3 regions of the Streptomyces sp. NPDC087428 genome follow, and region 1 is predicted to be linked to each of the others. Evidence: riboswitches for the same ligand, from Rfam matches in the RefSeq annotation. Region 1 holds a riboswitch; each other region holds the start of a gene.
The links. Region 1 has a riboswitch for cobalamin ahead of ACIO3R_RS03835 (cobalamin biosynthesis protein). Riboswitches for the same ligand answer to the same signal wherever they lie in the genome.
Positions count from the first base shown of each region.

Region 1 (5,001 bases):
GGGCAGCAGCCCGAGCGCGTCGACCCGCCCGGCGCGCGACTCCACCTCGTCCTCGATGTGCTCGCCGAGGATCTGGTAGCCACCGCAGATGCCGAGGACCGGGCGGCCCTCCGCGGCGCGCCGCAGCAGCGCGTCTGCGAGCCCGCGCTCGCGCAGCCAGGCCAGCGCCTTCACGGTGCCGCGGGTGCCGGGCACGATGACGAGGTCGGCGTCGGACAGTTCCTCCGCGCGGTCCACGAACCGCACGACGACACCCGGTTCGGCGGCCAGCGCGTCGACATCGGTGAAGTTCGACATCAGGGGCACCGCGCACACCGCGACGCGCAGGACGTCCTCGCCGTGCGGCGGGGCGACGGCCGACTCCCGCACGGTGCCGCGCAGCGAGACCCGCAGCCCGTCCTCCTCGTCGATGCCGAGGCCGTGGGCGAACGGCAGCACCCCGTACGTCGGCCGTCCGGTCAGACCGCGCAGCATGTCCAGACCGGGTTCGAGCAGCGACACGTCACCGCGGAACTTGTTGACCAGATAGCCGGCGATCAGCGCCTGGTCCTCGGCGGCGAGCAGCGCCGTCGTACCGAAGAACGACGCGAAGACCCCGCCGCGGTCGATGTCCCCGACGACCACCACCGGGAAGCGGGCCGCCCGTGCGATGCCCATGTTCACGATGTCCGTGCGCCGCAGATTGATCTCGGCCGGACTGCCCGCCCCCTCGCAGATCACCGCGTCATACGTGCCCCGAAGCTGCTCCAGGCAGTCCACGACGGTGGACAGCAGCGCTTCCTGCCTGCCGCCGTGGTAGCCGCGGGCGCTCATCTCGCCGACTGCGCGCCCCATCAGGACGACCTGGCTGGAGCGGTCGCTGCCGGGTTTGAGCAGCACCGGGTTCATCAGCGCGGTCGGCTCCACCCGGGCCGCCTGGGCCTGCATGGCCTGGGCGCGGCCGATCTCGGCGCCCTCGCGGGTGACGAAGGAGTTCAGGGACATGTTCTGCGCCTTGAACGGCGCGACCTTCACGCCCCGGCGCACCAGCCAGCGGCAGATGCCCGCCGTGACGACGCTCTTGCCCGCGTCCGAGGTGGTCCCGGCGACCAGCAGCCCGCCGCTCATGTCGGTCTCCGTCCTGAGGCGCGCGTACCCGGGGCGTGCGGCCCCGGGCCGTGCGGCGAGGTGATCCGGCGTGCGGCCGCGCCGACGCCCAGGCGGGCCGCCACGCTCATGCCGAGGGCCAGCGCACCGATCCGGCGCGACAGCCGTACGGCGCGTTCGATGTCCTCGGTCTCCACGGCCCGGCCCGTCTCCCCGTTGAGTACGGGGCGGTGCTCGACCCGGCCGCCGTAGGCGAGGGTGCCGCCCAGGCGGACGCCGAGGGCGCCCGCGAAGGAGGCCTCCACGGGGCCCGCGTTGGGGCTCGGGTGCTTGGCCGCATCCGCCCGCCAGGCCCGCAGCGCCCCCCGGGGCCGTCCGCCGGCGGCCACGGCGAGCAGCGCCGTCAGCCGGGCGCCCGGCCAGCCCGCGAGGTCGTCGAGGCGGGCCGAGGCCCAGCCGTAGCGCAGATGGCGGGGCGACTTGTGGCCGACCATGGCGTCGAGGGTGTTGGCGGCCCGGAAGCCGACGAGTCCGGGGACCCCGCCCAGCGCGCCCCAGACCAGGGCGCCGACCACGGCGTCCGAGGTGTTCTCGGCGACGGACTCCACCACGGCGCGGGCGATCTGCGGTCCGTCCAGGGACTGCGGGTCGCGGCCGCACAGGTGGGGCAGCCGCTCACGGGCCAGGCCGAGGTCCCCGGCGGCCAGGGCGCCGCCGATGGACCGGGCCTCGCGCCCCAGCGACGTACCGCCGACGACGGACCAGGTGGTGGCGGCGGTCAGGGCCACGGACGCGGCGGGACTGCGGCGCAGCGCGCGGGCGGCCAACGCGGCACCCCCCGCGGCGCCTCCGGCGCAGACCAGGGTGTGCAGTGCGCCCCACCCGCGGTGGTCGCGCCACAGACGGCGTTCGACGCCTGCCGCGGCCCGCCCGAAGGCGGCGACCGGGTGTCCCCGGCGGGGATCACCGAGCAGCAGATCGCCGATCAGACCGGCCGTGGCGCCGTACGCGAAGATGCGATCGGCACGCACGGTTCAGCCGGCCGTCACGCCTCGAAGGACCTTCGTGCGGGCAATGGGTGGAAGGGGCGGCGCAGATACGGACGCACGGCGGCCGGGCATGGCGATATGTCCTCACTCAGGGTCCGCGCCCTGGTTCGACGTGACGGCGACGAGAGTCTCCTGGCTCCCGGATCCGCAGTTCCCCCGGTCTTCCGGTCCACGTGGCGTGGACCGTGACTTCCGGTGGTGGGGGACTGCTCCCCGGTGACAGTGGCGGGACCGCGCCGGATTCGCACCGGCTTCCTCTGCTGTCGCCGTAATGGCTCCGGCAGTCCACCACGCTCCGCGAACGTCAGTCAACCTGCCGTTGACCTGCGACGGTGCAGTGTGCTGAGACCCACATCGGGCCGGACGCGCACGAGGTGCGTCCGGCCCGATGAGCGGGAGCGGGAAGGGCCCCGGGGGGTCCTTGGGCCGTCAGGCGACGATCATGTAGATCCCGTAGGCCACGGCCGCCGCGCACAGCCCGAAGCAGACGTACGCGCCCGCGCGGGCCAGCATCAGCGACCCGCCGGCCTGCCCGCCCCGCGCGGCCGGTTCCGGCTGCTTGGAGAGGCCGACGATGCCCAGGGTGAAGAGGCCCACCAGGGCGACGGTGGCGACGAGAGAGACACCGAAGACGGTGCCGAGGGCTGCCCAGTCGATGTTCATGGGGATGTGTCCTTACACCGTGGCGGGTCGCGCCGGGTCGGCTACGGGTCCGGCCGGGGCCGGGATGGTGGTCTTGAGGTCCTGCTGCGCCTGGGCCGCGGTGGGCGGCGGGCTGACGGCCGCGATGGCGGTGGTGACGACGCCCGCGGGTTCGGCGTCCCCGGGAGTGCCGTCCTGGCCGCCGGGTGCGACGTCGTCCTGGCCGACCGGCTTGCGGCGCGACAGGACCCAGATCGCTCCGGAGCCCGCGACCAGCAGCACGGCGACGAGCACGACGCCCCAGGTGCCCTGCTTGGTGAGGAACTCCGCCCCCGCGCCGACCAGACCGGCGGCCGGCAGGGTCAGGCCCCAGGCGACGAACATCCGGGTGGCGGTGGACCAGCGGACCACACCGCCCCGGCGGCCGAGGCCCGCGCCCATCACGGCGCCGGAGCAGGACTGGGTGGTGGAGAGGGAGAAGCCGAGGTGCGAGGAGGCCAGGATGACCGTCGCCGCGCTGGTCTGGGCGGCGAAGCCCTGCGGCGGCCTGAGCTCGGTGAGGCCGCTGCCCATGGTGCGGATGATGCGCCAGCCGCCCAGGTAGGTGCCGAGCGCGATGGCCAGGCCGGCGCTGACGATCACCCAGACCGGCGGGTTGGAACCGGGGGAGAGCACCCCGCCGGTGACCAGGGCGAGCGTGATGATGCCCATGGTCTTCTGCGCGTCGTTGGTGCCGTGGGCGAGGGAGACCAGCCCGGCGGAGGCGATCTGCCCGGCGCGGTAGCCCTTGGCGGTCGCCTTCTCCTGGGCGCCGTCACGGATCTTCCCGCCGATCCGGTACGTCAGCTTGGTGGCCAGCAGCGCGGCCAGACCGGCGACGACCGGGGCGGCGACCGCGGGGAGCAGCACCTTGGTGACGACCGTGCCGCCGTCGACCGACGACCAGCCCGCGGACATCACCGCGGCGCCGATCAGACCGCCGAAGAGGGCGTGGGAGGAGCTGGACGGGAGTCCGACCAGCCAGGTCAGCAGATTCCACAGGATGGCGCCGACGAGCGCCGCGAAGATGACCTCGGTTCTGAGGCCGTTCTCATTGATGATCCCGCCGGAGATCGTCTTGGCGACCTCCACCGACAGGAACGCGCCGACGAGGTTGAGAACGGCGGACATCGCCACCGCTGTCTTGGGTTTGAGTGCGCCGGTCGAGATGGTCGTGGCCATCGCGTTGGCGGTGTCGTGGAAACCGTTCGTGAAATCGAACACTAGAGCTGTCACGATCACAATCGCGAGCAGCAGCGTGATGTGTTCCATTTACCCAGGCAATCGTTCGACGTCAGTGGCACGTGGACCGTAGGCAACCTGGGTGAACGGAAGATGAACTGAACAGGGCGTTGTGGTGACTCCAATCGGAGGCCCGCCGCTCCACTTGGCCGTGCTCCGACAGAGCTGAACGGTCGCGGGGCGGTGTGGGCCCCGAATCCGGCTCCGGACGATCTTCCGGAGCGGGCGGAAACATGGACCGCTCATCAGTGGAAAGGATCTTCGTATGAGCGATCAGCGGCGAGGCCCGGTCGAACAGGCCGAGGACATCGAACAGACCTGGCACGCGGTCGTCGCCACCGCCCGCAGGACGGCGGCCGACGGCCTGGTCGTCGGGACCTCGGGCAATGTGTCGGCCCGGGTCGGCGGCACCGTCCTGGTCACCCCGAGCGGCGTGCCCTACGACCGGCTCCGCCCCCAGGACGCGGTCGGCGTCGATCTGGAGGGCAACCAGGTCCTCGGCGAGCTGGCCCCGACCAGCGAACTCCCACTCCATCTCGCGGTCTACCGGAACACGGCCGCCGCCGCCGTCGTGCACACCCACGCGGTGCACGCCACGGCCGTCTCCACGCTGGTCGCGGAGGTCCCGCCGATCCATTACGCGGCCGCGCTGCTGGGCGGCCCCGTCCGGGTCGCCGCCTACGCCCGGTACGGGACCGACGAGCTGGCCGCGAACATGCTGACGGCCCTGCGGGACCGCACCGGCTGTCTGCTCGGCAACCACGGAACCGTCACCTACGGGGCCACCCTCGACGAGGCGTACGACCGCACCGCCCAGCTCGAATGGCTCTGCCGCCTCTGGCTCGCCGCGAGCGCCGTCCCCGGCCGTTCCCCGGCCCTGCTCACCCCGGACCAGCTGAGTGACGTCCGGGAGGCGCTCAAGGGGTACGGGCAGCCGGACCAG
Region 1 covers NZ_JBIUXR010000002.1:26,737-31,737, reverse strand. Annotated here, with positions in the region: gene ACIO3R_RS03840 (cobyric acid synthase) at 1-1,107, opposite strand, end outside; gene ACIO3R_RS03835 (cobalamin biosynthesis protein) at 1,104-2,117, opposite strand; cobalamin riboswitch at 2,261-2,394, opposite strand; gene ACIO3R_RS03830 (hypothetical protein) at 2,565-2,798, opposite strand; gene ACIO3R_RS03825 (anion permease) at 2,811-4,088, opposite strand; gene ACIO3R_RS03820 (class II aldolase/adducin family protein) at 4,324-5,001, shown strand, end outside.

Region 2 (5,001 bases), on a different contig from region 1:
CCCTGCTTCCAGGCGTACGCGTACATCGAGGAGAGCTTGCCGATCGTCGGCGTCTCCAGGAACAGGTTCAGCGACTGGCTCTGGTCGAGGAACGGCGTACGGGCCGCCGCCATGTCGATCAGTCCGCGCTGCGGGATCTCCCACGCCGTGCGGTACAGCGCCCGTACGTCCTCGGGGATCCACGCGAAGCCCTGCACCGAGCCGCTCGCCTCGCGCAGCGCCTCACGGGTCCGCGCGTCCCACACGCCGAGCCTCTTCAGCTCGTCCACCAGGTACGCGTTGACCTGGAGGAACTCCCCGCTGAGCGTCTCGCGCTTGAAGAGGTTGGAGACCTGCGGCTCGATGCACTCGTACACGCCCGCGATGGAGGCGATCGTCGCCGTCGGCGCGATGGCGAGCAGCAGCGAGTTGCGCATCCCGCTCTTCGCGACCCGGGCGCGCAGCGCGTCCCAGCGCTCCGGCCAGTTCAGCTCGGTGTCGTAGTGGTCCGGGTGCAGCACCCCGCGGGCGGCCCGCGTCTCGGACCAGGCGGGCAGCGGGCCCGAGCGCTCGGCGAGCGCGCAGGAGGCCTCGTACGCGGCGAGCATGATCCGCTCGGAGATCTTCGTCGACAGGGCCCGTGCCTCGGGGGAGTCGAACGGCAGGCGCAGCTGGAAGAAGACGTCCTGGAGACCCATCGCGCCCAGGCCCACCGGCCGCCAGCGGGCGTTGGAGCGGCCCGCCTGCTCGGTCGGGTAGAAGTTGATGTCGACGACCCGGTCGAGGAAGGTCACCGCGGTACGGACGGTGGCGTCCAGGCGTTCCCAGTCGATGGTGCCGTCGGCGACGAACGCGCCGAGGTTGACCGAACCCAGGTTGCAGACGGCCGTCTCGCCGTCGTCGGTGACTTCGAGGATCTCCGTGCACAGGTTCGACGAGTGCACGACGCGGCCGGGCTCGGCGGTCTGGTTCGCGGTCCGGTTGGAGGCGTCCTTGAACGTCATCCAGCCCTGGCCGGTCTGTGCGAGCGTCCGCATCATCCGGCCGTACAGCTCACGGGCCGGCATCGTCTTGCGGGCCAGGCCCTTGGCCTCGGCCGCCCGGTACGCGGCGTCGAACGCGTCGCCCCACAGGTCGACCAGCTCGGGCACGTCGGCCGGGGAGAACAGCGACCAGGTGCCGTCCGTGTCGACCCGGCGCATGAACTCGTCCGGGATCCAGTGCGCCAGGTTGAGGTTGTGCGTGCGCCGCTGGTCCTCACCCGTGTTGTCGCGCAGCTCCAGGAACTCCTCGATGTCCGCGTGCCAGGTCTCCAGGTAGACCGCGGCGGCGCCCTTGCGCCGGCCGCCCTGGTTCACCGCGGCGACGGACGCGTCGAGCGTCTTGAGGAACGGGACGATGCCGTTGGAGTGCCCGTTGGTGCCCCGGATCAGTGAACCGCGGGCGCGGATGCGGGAGTACGAGAGGCCGATGCCGCCCGCGTGCTTGGACAGCCGCGCCACCTGGTGGTAGCGGTCGTAGATCGAGTCCAGCTCGTCCAGCGGCGAGTCCAGCAGGTAGCAGGAGGACATCTGCGGGTGCCGGGTGCCGGAGTTGAAGAGCGTGGGGGAGGAGGGCAGGTAGTCCAGCCGGCTCATCAGCCGGTAGAGCGCGGCGACCTCGTCCAGGGCGCGCTCGGAGTTGTCCTCGGCGAGCCCGGCGGCGACCCGGAGCATGAAGTGCTGCGGGGTCTCGACGACCTGGCGGGTCAGCGGGTGGCGCAGCAGGTAGCGGCTGTGCAGGGTGCGCAGCCCGAAGTAGCCGAAGCGGTCGTCGGCGCCGTCGGCGAGGGCCTGTCCCACCAGTGCGTCGAGGGCGGCCGCGTGGAGCGTCACGAACTCGGCGGTGCGGTCCGCGATCAGGCCCTCGCGGTGCCCGACGGCGACCGACGCGGAGAAGGCCGTCGCGCCCTGTCCGGCCGCCTCGTCCGCGATCGAGCGGGTGAGGAGGCGGGCGGCGAGCCGGGAGTAGGCGGGGTCCTCCGAGATCAGGCCCGCGGCGGCCTCGGTGGCCAGCGAGCGCAGCTCGGCCTCGTCCGACCGGGCGTTGCGGCCGCGCAGTGCGGCGCCGGCGACGCGTCCGGGGTCGGTGTCGGGCAGATCCGCGGTCAGGTCGGTGAGGGTGCGCAGCAACGCGGTTCCCGGTCCGTCCTTCGCGGGTGCCGCGGACCGGTCCGTCCCGGACTCGACTGCTTCGGACTCGGCCGCTGAAACCGGATCGGCTGGCGCGATGGTCACGTGGTGCTCTCCCTCGCTCGGCTCTGGGCCGGCGGGGGAACGGGGGCAGCCGGGCGGAGCCGGGCCCTGGGGCAGTACTCCGTGCGGCGTCCACCGGCCCATCCACGAGGCCCGGACATCTGGGCATCCGGATCGGTCGAGCCGGATGCGCTGTCGGCAGGTCCTCGGACTCACGGGTGCGCAAAAGCGCACCGAACATACCGTTGCGGGACAGTTCCGGATTCGCACCGGATTTCCCTGCGGCGACAGCGAGCACGAGCATACATGTGGGGGCAGCCCGATGCGGCAGCCCCCACATGTTGTGTCGCGCGACTCAACGGCGCGACGTCATGACGTCGGCAGGAGGTCCAGGCGGTAGGTCAGCAGCGAGAGCCCCTCGATGGGATACCAGTCCCTTTCCGGGGTCCGTACGAAGCCGAGGCGCCCGTAGATCCTATGGGCTCCGCGCATGCCCGGCTGCGTCGACAGCGCGATCCCCGTGACCCCCGCGGTGGCCCGTGCGCGCTCGATACAGGCCCGGACGAGCGCCTCGCCCGCCCCGGCCCCACGGGCCTCGCGGGAGACCGCGAGCATCCGGAACTCGGCCTCGTCGGCGGCCGCGATGTCCGCCCACCGGTTCCCCGGCGGTGCGTACGTCACGCCGCCGAGCACCCGCCCCGATGCGTCCGCCGCGACGAGCACCTCGGCCTCCGCGGCCCGCCGGGCGACGTCCCGCAGCTGCACCAGATAGGGGTCGTCGGCGCCGAAGTCCAGCAGCCCGTCCCCGAGATAGGCCTCTGCGGTGATTTCGCCGAGGACCGTGTGCTCGGCGGGCCCGACCGGCCTGATGGTGATGTCCATGCCCGGAAGTGTGCCGCACTCCGCGTGCTCGGTCGCGGGAATTCCCGGGCCCCCGCGCCCGGTACGCGAACGGGCCGCCGTACCCCGGTGCGGGGGGTGCGGCGGCCCGTGGCGGGGCGGGTCAGTGACCGCCGGGCGCCCCGGCCGTGGCCGGCGGGAGCTCGGTCTTCACGCCCGGGTCGCCCGCGTCCGCGGTGTAGTCGTCGGGCGAGGTCTCGTCGACCCCGGCAGGCGCCTTCACGGCGTTCAGGACGAAGGTGAGGACGACGGTGACCACGACGTTCAGCACGAACGCCGTCAGGCCGATGTAGCCGATCTCGCCGATGCCCGGGATCTCCTTGGAGGACCCCCCAAAGTGCGCCTGGGTGGGGCTGGCGACTCCGTAGGCGGCGGCGGTCCCGTAGATCATACCGACCGCCCAGCCCGCGAGGAGGGCCCAGCGGTGGAACCACCGGGTGAACAGGCCGCCGACCAGGGCCGGCATCGTCTGGAGGATCCAGATCCCGCCGAGCAGCTGGAAGTTGATCGCGACCGTCTTGTCCATGGTGAGGACGAAGGCGAGCGCGCCGACCTTCACCAGCAGCGACACCAGCTTGGAGACCTTGGTTTCCTGGGCGGGTGTCGCGTCGGGCTTCAGGAAGTCCTTGTAGATGTTCCGGGTGAACAGGTTCGCCGCCGCGATCGACATGATCGCCGCGGGGACCAGCGCGCCGATGCCGATGGCCGCGAACGCCACGCCCGCGAACCAGTCGGGGAACATGTTCTCGAAGAGCTGCGGGATCGCCAGCTGGCCGTTGTCCACCTTGACCCCGGCGGCGATGGCCATGAAGCCGAGGAGTGCGAGCAGGCCCAGCATCAGCGAGTACAGCGGCAGGATCGTGGTGTTGCGGCGGATCACGTTGCGGCTGCGGCTGGAGAGCGTCGCCGTGATCGAGTGCGGGTACATGAAGAGCGCCAGCGCCGAGCCCAGCGCCAGCGTGGCGTAGCCCCACTGGCCGTTCACGCCGGGCGCGAGCGCGCCGGTCGGCTTGCCCCCCGGCGGACCCGCGAACTTCTCCTGCGCGGAGGCGAAGATGTCGTGGAAGCCGCCGAGCTTGATCGGGATGTAGATGATCGCCACGAGGATGACCAGGTAGATCAGCCCGTCCTTGACGAAGGCGATCAGCGCGGGCGCGCGCAGGCCCGAGGAGTACGTGTAGGCGGCGAGCACCGCGAACGCGATCAGCAGCGGCAGGTCCTTGATGAACCAGTGCGTGTTCTCGCCGCCGCCGACGCCCATCACGTCGAGCACCGCCTGGATGCCGACGAGCTGGAGCGCGATGTACGGCATGGTGGCGAGGATGCCGGTGACCGCGACGGCGAGGGAGAGCCCCTTGGAGCCGAAGCGGCCGCGGACGAAGTCCGAGGTGGTGACGTAGCCGTGCTTGTGCGAGACCGACCACAGCCGCGGCAGGAAGGTGAAGATCAGCGGGTACACCAGGATGGTGTAGGGCACCGCGAAGAAGCCGGCCGCGCCCGCCGCGTAGATCGCCGCGGGTACGGCGACGAAGGTGTACGCGGTGTAGAGGTCGCCACCGAGCAGGAACCAGGTGACCCAGGTGCCGAACGACCGTCCGCCCAGGCCCCATTCGTCGAGACTGGCCTCGTTCTCCGCCTTGCGCCAGCGGGCCGCCATGAAGCCGACGACCGTCACGGCCAGGAAGAAGAAGATGAAGACGCCGAGCGCGACGCCGTTCACGCCGTCCTTCATGCCGACGCACCCCCCTTGCGGGCGCGCTGGTCACGCTGCCACAGCTTGTACGCGATCATCGTGAGCGCGGTCGAGATCAGCACCCAGAGCATCTGGTACCAGTAGAAGAACGGGATACCGATGAAGGTCGGGTCGATCTTGGCGTACGAACTCACC
Region 2 covers NZ_JBIUXR010000003.1:229,271-234,271, reverse strand. Annotated here, with positions in the region: gene ACIO3R_RS08355 (ribonucleoside-diphosphate reductase subunit alpha) at 1-2,255, opposite strand, end outside; cobalamin riboswitch at 2,393-2,530, opposite strand; gene ACIO3R_RS08350 (GNAT family N-acetyltransferase) at 2,583-3,095, opposite strand; gene mctP (monocarboxylate uptake permease MctP) at 3,217-4,845, opposite strand; gene ACIO3R_RS08340 (DUF3311 domain-containing protein) at 4,842-5,001, opposite strand, start outside.
Region 2: another riboswitch for cobalamin. It lies ahead of ACIO3R_RS08355 (ribonucleoside-diphosphate reductase subunit alpha); the one in region 1 lies ahead of ACIO3R_RS03835 (cobalamin biosynthesis protein).

Region 3 (5,001 bases), on a different contig from region 1:
GTACGGTCATCAGGGCCGGATCGCCGGGGCCGAGCCCGACCCCGTACAGCCGGCCGTTCCTCTGCTGCTCGCTCACGCTTACTCCTCCTCGCTGGCGATGGCGTTGAGGGCGGCGGCCGCCATGGCGCTGCCGCCGCGCCGGCCGCGCACGATCAGGTGGTCGAGGCCGGACGGGTGCGCGGCCAGGGCGTCCTTGGACTCGGCGGCGCCGATGAAGCCGACCGGGACCCCGATGACGGCGGCGGGGCGCGGCGCGCCCTCCTCGATGAGTTCGAGCAGCCGGAACAGGGCGGTGGGCGCGTTGCCGACGGCGACGACCGCACCGTCCAGCCGGTCGCGCCACAGCTCCAGGGCGGCCGCGCTGCGGGTGGTGCCGAGTTCCGCCGCGAGCGCGGGCACCGACGGGTCGGACAGGGTGCACACCACCTCGTTGTCCGCGGGCAGCCGCTTACGGGTGACACCGCTGGCGACCATGGCCACGTCGCACAGGATGGGGGCGCCCGCCCGCAGCGCCGCGCGGGCACGGGCCACCACGTCCGGGCTGAAGGCGAGGTCGCGTACGAGGTCGACCATCCCGCAGGCGTGGATCATCCGGACCGCGACCTGGCTCACATCGGCGGGCAGGCCGGACAGGTCCGCCTCCGCGCGGATCGTGGCGAAGGACTGGCGATAGATGGCCGGTCCGTCCTTCTCGTACTGGTGCACAGTGCTGTCGCTCTCTTCATCGGGCGGGGAAGGGGCCATGGGGCATGGGGCGGAAGGGCCCCGGGCGTGGAACGTACAGGTGCCGCGGTGTCGCGGTGCGGGGAGGGGCGGTGTCAGCCGACGGTGCCCCGGGCCGCCGTCACGGCGGCCGCGAGTGCCGGGGGACCGGCGGGGACGGTCAGCGGGGAGCCCCGCTCCTCGCCGCGCACCGTGCGCACCCGGTAGCCGTCCGGGGTGGCGACGACGTCGACCCACTCGCCGTGGGGATGGCCGCAGCGGCGTTCGCACCCCGACCAGTACACCGGCAGTGCGCCGGGAGGCCCCACGGTCGCAGCGGCCTCCGCCCGCACATCGGCCAGGGACCTGGCGCAGCCGGGACGCCCGATGCAGGCCCCCACCCCGGTCCAGGGGGAGTGGGGCCCGATGACCAGTCCGGCGGCCCCCAGCCGGTCCAGCGCCTCCGCGGCCCGCCCCCGCTCCAGCCCGGGTACGACGACGCCGCGCCACGGGGTCAGCCGCAGTTCGCCGTTCCCGCGGTGCCTGGCGGTGCCGGTCAGCGCCTGCCACTGGTGGGCGCCGATCCGCCCCAGGGGCACGCCGGCGGACAGGGCGACGGTGCCGTGCGGGCCGGTCACGACGCCGGGATCAGGGGGCGCGGATTTCTCCGGGCGGGCGGGGACTGCGGTGCGCTCGGAGCTGATTCCGGCCTGCCGCAGCCGCCGTACGACCTCGTCGAGGAGCGGCTCGCCGTCCCCGGGCAGATCCGTCACCCGCCAGGCACCGGAGGCGGCCGCGGCGTCGAGGAAGACCTCCGCGGCGATCAGGGCGGCCCGCGGCGCCCCTGCGCCGGGTATCCGTACCGCGCTCTGCGCGGAGCCGACCCGCAGCGTCGCCCCGCCGTCGCTCCGCGCCAGCAGGGTCACGTCGGCGCCCAGCGCGTCCACGTCGCCGCGTCCGTCGTCGAGCGCGAACAGGAACCGCCCCGACAGGCCGGCCGCCGTGTCACTCGCGCACAGCAGCTCGTCCACCGCGGACAGCCACGGCCGGATGTCGCGCTCACCCCGGCCGTCGAGACCGGAGAGCGGGGACGCCACGACGTTGCGGACGCGCTCGTGGCGCTCGGAGGGCAGCAGCCCCGACTCGGCCATCCCGGAGGCCAGTTCGCCACCGCAGTCCGGGCCAAGGCCGCGCAGCTGCACATTGCCGCGCGAAGTGAGATGCAACTCACCGTCGCCCAGCCGCTCCGCCAACTCCCCCAGCACGTCGGCCTGCGCCGCGCTCAGCACGCCGCCGGGGATCCGGATACGGGCCAGCGCACCGTCGTCCGCCCGGTGCAGCCGCAGCGTCCCGGGGCAGGCGTCGCCACGGGCACGGGGAGAAGCGTCTCCTGTGCGCGCGGGAAAGATGGCAGGTGGGGGCATGGCGGCGAGCATACCGACCATCTCATCAGATCCGTATGAGCCCCAGTTGATAGGTGCCCCTTACTATGCCTAGCGACGGGCTGTCCGGCCCGTCGTCGCCACAGACGGCGACAGGGGAGGAAGCCCGGTGCGATTCCGGCGCGGTCCCGCCACTGTGAATCCGGTCGCACCGACCGGGTGAGTCAGGAACTCCCTTCCCCGTCCACCCGGCTCCGGCCGGGCAGGGGAGTCCCATTCCGACACCGCCCGGGGCGTGGATACCCCGAGGAAGGCCAGACGCCGCATGATCCTGCTCCTGTCGACGTCCGACACCGACCTGCTCAGCGCCAGGGCAGCCAACGGCCCGGTCACCTACCGCTACGCGAACCCCTCCCGGCTCCCGCTCCAGGACCTCCCGCAGCTCCTGGACGGCACAGACCTGGTCGTCGTACGCCTCCTCGGCGGCGTCCGTGCCTGGCAGGACGGCCTCGACCACGTCCTCGCCACCGGACGCCCGGTCGTCGTCCTCACCGGGGAACAGGCCCCCGACGCCCAGCTGATGGCCGCCTCCACCGTCCCCATCGGCATCGCCGCCGAGGCCCACGCCTACCTGGCGCACGGTGGCCCCGCCAACCTGGAGCAGCTCGCCCGCTTCCTGTCGGACACCGTGCTGCTCACCGGCCACGGCTTCGAACCGCCCGCCCCCGCGCCCTCCTGGGGCCCGCTGGAGCGCACCCCCCGTGCGACGGACGGCCCCACCATCGCGGTGCTCTACTACCGCGCCCACCACATGAGCGGCAACACCGCGTTCATCGAGACCCTGTGCCGTGCCGTCGAGGACACGGGCGCCCGCGCCCTGCCGCTGTTCGTCGCCTCACTGCGCACGCCCGAGACCGAGCTCATCGACGCGCTGCGGGACGCCGACGCGATCGTGACCACCGTGCTCGCTGCGGGCGGCACCCGGCCCGCGGAGGCGTCGGCCGGCGGTGACGACGAGTCCTGGGACGCCGGGGCCCTCACCGGCCTCGACGTACCCATCCTCCAGGCGCTCTGCCTCACCAGTTCGCGGACCGACTGGGAGGACAACGACGAGGGCGTCTCGCCGCTGGACGCCGCGAGCCAGATCGCGGTCCCCGAGTTCGACGGCCGCCTGATCACCGTCCCGTTCTCGTTCAAGGAGATCGACGAGGACGGCCTCCCGGCGTACGTCGCCGACCCCGAGCGCGCCGCCCGGGTCGCCGGGACCGCCGTACGCCATGCCCGGCTCCGCCACATCCCGAACGCCGAGAAGCGCCTCGCGCTCGTCCTGTCCGCGTACCCGACCAAGCACTCCCGGATCGGCAACGCGGTCGGGCTCGACACCCCCGCGAGCGCCGTCGCCCTGCTGCGCCGCCTGCGCACCGAGGGATACGACTTCGGTGACGAGGAGGTGCCGGGCCTCGCCTCCGGCGACGGCGACGAGCTGATCTACGCGCTGATCGAGGCGGGCGGCCACGACCAGGAGTGGCTCACGGAGGAGCAGCTGGCCCGCAACCCGGTCCGTATCCCGGCGGCCGACTACCGCCGCTGGTACGCGACGCTGCCGGCCGAACTCCGCGAGGCCGTCGAGCAGCACTGGGGCCCGGCTCCGGGCGAGATGTTCCTGGACCGCTCGCGCAACCCCGAGGGCGACATCGTGCTGGCCGCCCTGCGCCGGGGCAATCTGCTCATCCTCATCCAGCCGCCGCGCGGCTTCGGTGAGAACCCGATCGCCATCTACCACGACCCCGACCTGCCGCCCTCGCACCACTACCTGGCGGCCTACCGCTGGATCGCCGCCTCCGCCGACGACAACGGCTTCGGCGCCGACGCGATGGTCCACCTCGGCAAGCACGGCAACCTGGAATGGCTGCCGGGGAAGAACGCCGGCCTGTCCGCCGCGTGCGGCCCCGACGCGGCTCTCGGTGACCTCCCCCTCGTCTACCCGTTCCTGGTCAACGACCCGGGCGAGGGAACCCAGGCCAAACGCCGCGTCCACGCCACCCTGGTCGACCACCTCGTACCGCCGATGGCCCGCGCCGAGAGCTACGGCGACATCGCCCGGCTGGAGCAACTCCTCGACGAGCACGCCCAGATCGCGGCGATGGACCCGGCGAAGCTCCCGGCGATCAGGGCCCAGATCTGGACCCTGATCCAGGCCGCGAAGCTCGACCACGACCTGGGGCTCGAAGACCGCCCGCAGGACGAGGGCTTCGACGAGTTCATCATGCATCTCGACGGCTGGCTCTGTGAGATCAAGGACGCGCAGATCCGCGACGGCCTGCACGTCCTGGGCGGCGCGCCCGGCGGCGCCGCCCGCGTCAACCTCGTCCTGGCGATCCTGCGCGCCCGCCAGATCTGGGGTGGCACCACGTCCCTGCCCGGCCTGCGCGAGGCACTCGGCCTCGACGAGTCGGCGGCCACCCGCACCACCGCCGACGAGGTCGAGGAGCAGGCACGGGCCCTGGTCCAGGCGATGGAGGACGCGCACTGGGCGCCGGCCGCCGTGGCCGGGGTCGCCGCCGGGCATCCGCGGTCCGTCGCGGACATCCTCGAATTCGCCGCCGACGAGGTCGTGCCGCGGCTGGCGGCCACCACCGACGAACTCGACCACACCGTGCACGCGTTGAACGGCGGGTTCGTCCCCGCCGGCCCCTCGGGATCCCCGCTCCGGGGCCTGGTCAACGTCCTGCCGACCGGCCGCAACTTCTACTCCGTCGACCCCAAGGCAGTGCCTTCCCGCCTCGCCTGGGAAACCGGACAGGCCCTGGCCGACTCCCTCCTGGACCGCTACCGCGCGGACAACGGCGACTGGCCCACCTCGGTCGGCCTGTCCCTGTGGGGCACGAGCGCGATGCGTACCGCGGGCGACGATGTC
Region 3 covers NZ_JBIUXR010000014.1:31,874-36,874, reverse strand. Annotated here, with positions in the region: gene ACIO3R_RS28145 (precorrin-2 C(20)-methyltransferase) at 1-76, opposite strand, end outside; gene ACIO3R_RS28140 (precorrin-8X methylmutase) at 79-705, opposite strand; gene cobG (precorrin-3B synthase) at 819-2,138, opposite strand; cobalamin riboswitch at 2,186-2,338, shown strand; gene cobN (cobaltochelatase subunit CobN) at 2,410-5,001, shown strand, end outside.
Region 3: another riboswitch for cobalamin. It lies ahead of cobN (cobaltochelatase subunit CobN); the one in region 1 lies ahead of ACIO3R_RS03835 (cobalamin biosynthesis protein).